2 regions of the Labrenzia sp. R5_0 genome follow, and region 2 is predicted to be linked to the other one. Evidence: predicted binding sites of a transcription regulator. Region 2 holds the regulator's gene; the other holds the start of a gene.
What was found. The regulator LexA, encoded in region 2, represses DNA repair genes until DNA is damaged. The targets are predictions, from matches to a motif close to TGTTCNNNNTGTGTTCNG.

Region 1: uvrA (excinuclease ABC subunit UvrA) is a predicted target of LexA. The motif match lies at 1,512-1,529, and genes of this name have one in related genera.

The regions. Positions count from the first base shown of each region.
Region 1 is NZ_JAGHRK010000001.1:1,803,841-1,807,042, reverse strand. It holds gene J7447_RS08285 (hypothetical protein) at 49-525, shown strand; gene J7447_RS08280 (single-stranded DNA-binding protein) at 587-1,141, opposite strand; gene uvrA (excinuclease ABC subunit UvrA) at 1,726-3,202, shown strand, end outside.
Region 2 is NZ_JAGHRK010000007.1:127,115-130,316, forward strand. It holds gene J7447_RS27180 (ComEC/Rec2 family competence protein) at 1-682, shown strand, start outside; gene lexA (transcriptional repressor LexA) at 687-1,397, opposite strand; gene J7447_RS27190 (hypothetical protein) at 1,519-2,322, opposite strand; gene J7447_RS27195 (acyl-CoA synthetase) at 2,415-3,202, opposite strand, start outside.

The sequences.
Region 1 (3,202 bases), on a different contig from region 2:
GGGGTATCTACGGCTTCACGAGTACGTGAGACATTACCGGAGAGCCAAATGCCGTTTCAATTCAATGTTGGTGACCATTCGTCACCGATCTGGAAATACACAAGTTTCAACTCTTCCCAGTATTCAAAGCTGAAATGGGCCAGAAACAAGCTTTTCAAGATGGTCAAGAACAACCCGGGATGTAATGCCTATTTCCGGACGCTGCCCAAGGGGCGAAGCTTGTCGGACATGATCAACGACAGCTCGATTTGGGTGAATTACGGACCGACCATTTCACCGCTACATGGGGAAATCCACGTTCCTTCAGGGGAAATCGCGGTTGGTGACCGGGCCTTTAAAATGGGCAGGTGGATGGTGCTGGCCACCATCATTCATGAATTCGCGCATCACAACGGCGCCCCGATTACGGGTGGCGACACACGCGCAGAAGAAGCCGTCTATCACTGTGGTCTCGGCAGTGCGAAGGAATATTACGACGGCGTTGATGACCCGAACACGCCTTACGACCCGAACGTCGGCGGTTGATCAACATACCCTGGTGCGCGGCCCCAAAGCATGGGACCGCACCCGGTAGGGCAGAAAAAGATCAGAACGGAATTTCGTCGTCCATAGGGCCGCCACCGCCACCGGACGGACCGCCGTAACCGCCACCGCTGCTGGAACCGCCGCCGTAGCCACCACCGAAATTCCCGCCGGAACCGGAACCACCGCCGCCGAAGCCGCCTCCGCCACCGCCTTGTGAGTCATTGCCGTAATCGGGAAGACCGCCGGATGCACCGCCACCTTCGCCGCGGCCGTCAAGCATGGTCAGGTTGGAGTTGAAGCCCTGCAGCACGATCTCGGTGGAGTACCGGTCCTGACCGGACTGATCCTGCCATTTGCGAGTCTGAAGCTGGCCTTCGAGATAAACCTTTGATCCCTTGCGCAGATATTGCTCCGCAACTTTGCAAAGACCGTCGTTGAAGATCACGACGCGGTGCCACTCCGTCTTTTCACGACGCTCACCGGTGTTGCGGTCGCGCCAGGATTCCGACGTCGCAATCCGGAGATTGGCGATCGGGCGGCCATCCTGCGTACGGCGGATTTCCGGGTCTGCTCCCAGATTGCCGACCAAAATTACTTTGTTGACGCTGCCCGCCATACTGAACTCCTGTTTGTTTTTCGTTGACCCCGCCGACGATGTTCGTGTGCTTCTCCGGCACGTGTCGATAAACGGTCAACGTTGCAAGCTTTGCTGCTAGAAACCAGAACCCTAACGGCACGCCAACAGCTTCGCCGCTATTTTCGCCAGGCTTCACTCATTTTCCACAAGGCAACTCACAAACTGCTGCCTGGTTCATCCGCCTAAAATTCGAGCAAAGTCGACAGACACAATCCTTGATTGCACAAAGTTACAATTTGCTCCACTTTTGTTCCAATCAAGCCCCGATTTTTCTGTCAGGACATTATCTCATGAACTGCGAGGTTTCGGTCACCTATTTCTGCTCGGCTCCTGACGCGGCAATCGTTAATGTACTTGTTTTGTTCTTATCATTTCTGTAAAAGCGATTCAATCAGGCATCGCATCGACGAGTGCCTCTGGCACGATAATGAAAATGCCTCACTGGAAGCTCCGCCCGAAACTGCTATATCGGGGCAAACAGACATCATCGGCAATGGACCATCTTAGCGTATGCGAGAGCAACAATCGTCTTTGGGCGACGCATGCGGTCAGGAAGAACGACAATGAAGACAGCCAAGGGATCGCAGTCGGAAGAAGCCTGGAAGGCGGACCCAACACGGGTCATCAGCATCCGTGGCGCACGAGAGCATAATCTCAAGGGCGTCGACCTGGACCTGCCCCGCGACAAGTTGATTGTCATGACCGGCCTGTCTGGCTCAGGCAAGTCGTCACTCGCCTTCGACACCATATATGCAGAAGGACAGCGGCGGTACGTGGAAAGCCTGTCCGCCTACGCGCGTCAGTTCCTGGAAATGATGCAGAAACCGGACGTCGACCAGATCGACGGACTGTCGCCGGCAATCTCCATCGAACAGAAGACCACGTCCCGCAATCCGCGCTCCACAGTTGGAACGGTTACGGAAATCTACGATTACATGCGCCTTTTGTTTGCGCGTGTCGGCGTTCCCTATTCCCCTGCTACCGGTCTGCCGATCGAAAGCCAGACCGTCAGCCAGATGGTCGATCGCATTCTGGAGCTGGAAGAAGGTGCCCGCCTCTACCTGCTCGCGCCGATGGTTCGCGGCCGCAAGGGCGAGTACCGCAAGGAACTTGCCGAGCTGATGAAGAAGGGTTTCCAGCGCGTCAAGATCGACGGAACCTTCCATGAGATTTCCGAGGCCCCTGCCCTCGACAAGAAATTCAAGCACGATATCGACGTCGTCGTAGACCGTATCGTCGTGCGTGACGATATCTCCGGTCGGCTTGCCGATTCACTGGAAACGGCGCTGAAACTTGCCGATGGCATTGCAATTGCCGAATTTGCCGACAAGACCGACGAGAACGGCAACCCGGAACGGCTGATCTTTTCCGAAAAATTTGCCTGCCCTGTATCCGGCTTCACCATTCCGGAGATCGAGCCGCGTCTGTTCTCGTTCAACAATCCCTTCGGTGCCTGCCCCACTTGTGATGGCCTTGGAACGACACTCGCTTTTGAAGAAGACCTGGTTGTTCCTGACCACTCGCTATCCTTGCGCGAAGGAGCTGTCCTGCCGTGGGCGAAGACAGGGTCGACATCACCTTATTATGCCCAGACGCTGGAAGCACTCTGCAGTCATTTCAAGGTGTCCATGGCAACGCCCTGGAAGGATCTTCCTTCGGAAGTGCGCGAGGCAATCCTTCATGGAACTGGCAATGCGAAGATTGAATTCGTCTATGATGACGGCGTCCGCAGCTACCGGACAGAGAAGACCTTTGAAGGTGTAATCGGCAATATCGAACGGCGGTGGCGCGAGACGGAATCCACCTGGGTTCGCGAGGAACTGGCAAGGTTTCAATCCGATCATGCCTGCCCGGCTTGCAGCGGGTTCCGTCTGAAGCCGGAAGCGCTTGCCGTCAAGATCGCCGGCAGGCATATCGGTCAGATCACCGAACATTCCATTCGCGATGCAAGCCTCTGGTTTGAAGCCCTGCCGGAGCAACTGAACGACAAACAGAGCGAAATCGCAGGCCGCATCCTGAAGGAAATTCGCGAGCGGCTGA
Region 2 (3,202 bases):
CAGAAAGCGTGTGCTCGCAGGAGTGCCTCTCGTCGCAGGAATATTGATTGTTCTCACCAGCCGGCCTCCGGATATCCAGATTGCTGCAAGCGGCTCTCGAATAGCTGCCCGCGATGAAACGGGAACTTTGCGTTACGCAGCTAGGGGGAGATCGTTTGCAAGTGATCTCTGGCTGCAGTCGGAAGGAGTGAGGAATGATGCGATCTTGTCGCGCAAGATAAAATCGCCTCAAAGAAATTGCGATGACGACGGTTGTGTCATCAGGGCGTACGTCAATTCTGAGGACGCAGAACGGTTGGATGGCAGGCAATCGTTTCTTGCAATCGCGCAGCCAAAGACATTTGAAGCGTTTCAGCTGGATTGCCGATATGCCGATTTGGTCGTGACCGATCTTGTCGCTCCGGAGAGCTGCGGTGCAGCCCTCGTTCTGGATCACGGTACGCGCACCGAACGTGGCGCCGTCTCCATCTGGCTATCGCCCGGTGATTTCAGCGAGGCCGCAAATGCTACGAGCGGTGCCAGTGCACCGGGCCATCCGCCAAACGAAAATCTGAAAATCGGGAAACTGAAGTTTGCCATCCCGGACCCACCGCGCCCCTGGCATCATCAGGGTACGGTAACGAGAGACAGCCTGCGTCTAGCCGAGCGCGCCTCGGTGGCCGAAGCGCGCGCAGAGGAGTGACTGGTCAATACTGACGAAACAGGGCAACGAGGCGGCCCTGAACACGAACGCGGCCGGGACCGAAGATCCTGGTTTCATATGCCGGGTTGGCTGCTTCAAGAGCGATGGAAGCGCCTTTCTTGCGCAGCCGTTTCAAGGTGGCTTCTTCATCGTCCACGAGTGCAACAACGATGTCGCCACTGTCGGCACTGTCGGTCCGGCGGATAAGAACGGTATCACCGTCCAGAATGCCGGCCTCAATCATGGAATCACCACGAACCTCCAGCGCGTAGTGTTCCCCGCGACCAAGCAGGTCCTGCGGCACTGTGATGGAGTGGCTGTGTGTTTGAATTGCCTCGATGGGCACGCCGGCGGCGATGCGGCCCATGACGGGGATTTCCGTAACACTGGACACCGGCACTGGTGCAGCTTTTTCCGGCTCCGGTTTGCCGAGTGAGCCTTCAATGACTTCAGGTGAGAAGCTGCCTCTTGGCCGTGGAGCGCCCAGGCCGGGTGCGATGGAGTCCGGAAGACGAACAACTTCCATGGCTCTGGCCCGGTTCGGCAGGCGCCGGATGAAGCCACGTTCTTCAAGCGCGGTGATCAGGCGGTGAATGCCGGACTTGGAGCGCAGGTCGAGCGCGTCCTTCATTTCGTCGAAAGACGGCGGCACACCGGTTTCTTTCAGTCTTTCGTGAATGAACATGAGCAGTTCGTACTGCTTGCGCGTCAGCATGTAGGCGTCCCCTGACCGAGAAAACATCTGGTACAAATCAAGAACATGGTACCTGTTCTCATTGTGTTCTGCAAGGGTAAATGTTCTCTTACTGTTCTTGGCTTCGAACAAGTTGCCGTATTCAATCCGTCTCCGATATTGGATTCAGGTCGTCCTTCGATCCGGTCAGGATCAGCAGTTCACAGGTGATCAAAGTCGGCGCGCCACCAGCGGTGAGAATGCCCCGATGCAGTCCACCTTCGAGATCAACGGCGCGGATTGGGACGCAAAGCTCTTGCTCCGGTTTCGCGCCAGCGTTTTCAGTCAGGAGTATCTCGGAGATCAGACCTGTCATCGGCTGGGCGTCGCGGAACGCTGCTCCGGCCAGACTGCCCAGTCCATAGACTTCGTAGGAGGGTGCTTTCAGCTCTTTTGCGAGTTCTTGGATGCTGTCCGTCAGGTCGGCAAACGGAGCGAGTGTGGTGATAAGCGCATTGTAGTCGGTTGTCCGTGACTGTTCGTCATCCTGTTGCACACGAAACAGCGTGAATTCGGTTTCCGGATCCAGCGATGCCACGAACGCTGCGCCTTGCAGGCCGTACCCTTTGATGGCCCCCTGATGCGCAACCTTCAGCGTATGCGGCAGTAAGTGGCCAAGGTGCTCGACTTCTTCCTCATGCCAATAAGCGTGTACATGAGCGAACCATTCACCATCTCGTATCCCGAGAATGGCAACTGCGGACTCAAGCGTTGCGCCTTTCGAGGAGTGCGTGTCGCTGTACCAGGCTGCATGTCGGTCATCGATTGCACAGGCAGGCATCACAAAGTCGAACGCTTCGAGCATCAGCCCGGAAAGATCGAGAACGGCGGAGCTCAGTCCTTGGTGCGTGGCGAAGCGGCCCAGCGTCTCCAGCAAGGGAGTTTGCTCTGCCAGGGAGATTTCCAATGGTTTCGCCAGACATCTGGCATGGGGGAGCCGATTGATGGCACAAGGGCCGGGATGACGAATGTCGGACAGAGATCTGGGGGCGGGCCGTCTCACAACAGGCCTTTCTCGGTCAAATGCTCCCGCACCAGTTTCTTGGTGATCTTGCCATAGGCACTTGTCGGCATTGCGGGAATGAAGAGATAACGTGCAGGCATCTTGTAGCGGGCGATCTTGCCATTCAGATAGTCGCTGAGTTCCTGAGGGTCAGGTGACTTGTCCGGGGCAGCCACACAAACGGCTAGGCCGACTTCGCCCCATTGCCTGTCCGGAATGCCGAGAATTGCGACCTCGGAAATATCCGGATGTGTAAGCAGCACTTCCTCGACTTCCTTCGGGTAGACGTTGGAGCCACCAGAAATGTACATGTCCGACGCTCGGCCTGTCAGGAAGAGGTAGCGCTGTTCATCCATGTGACCGATGTCTCCGGTGCGGAACCAGCCGTTCCGGAAAGACTTCTGGTTGGCGTCTTCGTCTTCCAGATAGCCAGCACAGACTGCCGAACCGATGACGCAGACTTCACCCGTTTCATTGGGGGGCAGGTGATTGCCTTCCTCGTCCTGGATCGAAACCTCTATACCTGTGCGCTCCGTACCGCAGGTGCCGCTGCGTGTCTCAGGTCCATCCTCCAGAAAATGATCCTGTGGCCGTAGCACGGTGATGTTTCCGGTGACCTCGCCAAGTCCGTAGTATTGAACCAGAACGTGCCCCAATTTCTGGAGTGCCAGCTTCTGGTCCTCCCTGTACATGGGAGCCCCCGCATATATGACGTGACGAAGGCTCGAGTGATCGTACTGATCAACAGAAGGGTCTTCCACCAGGCGTTTGACGATTGTGGGAA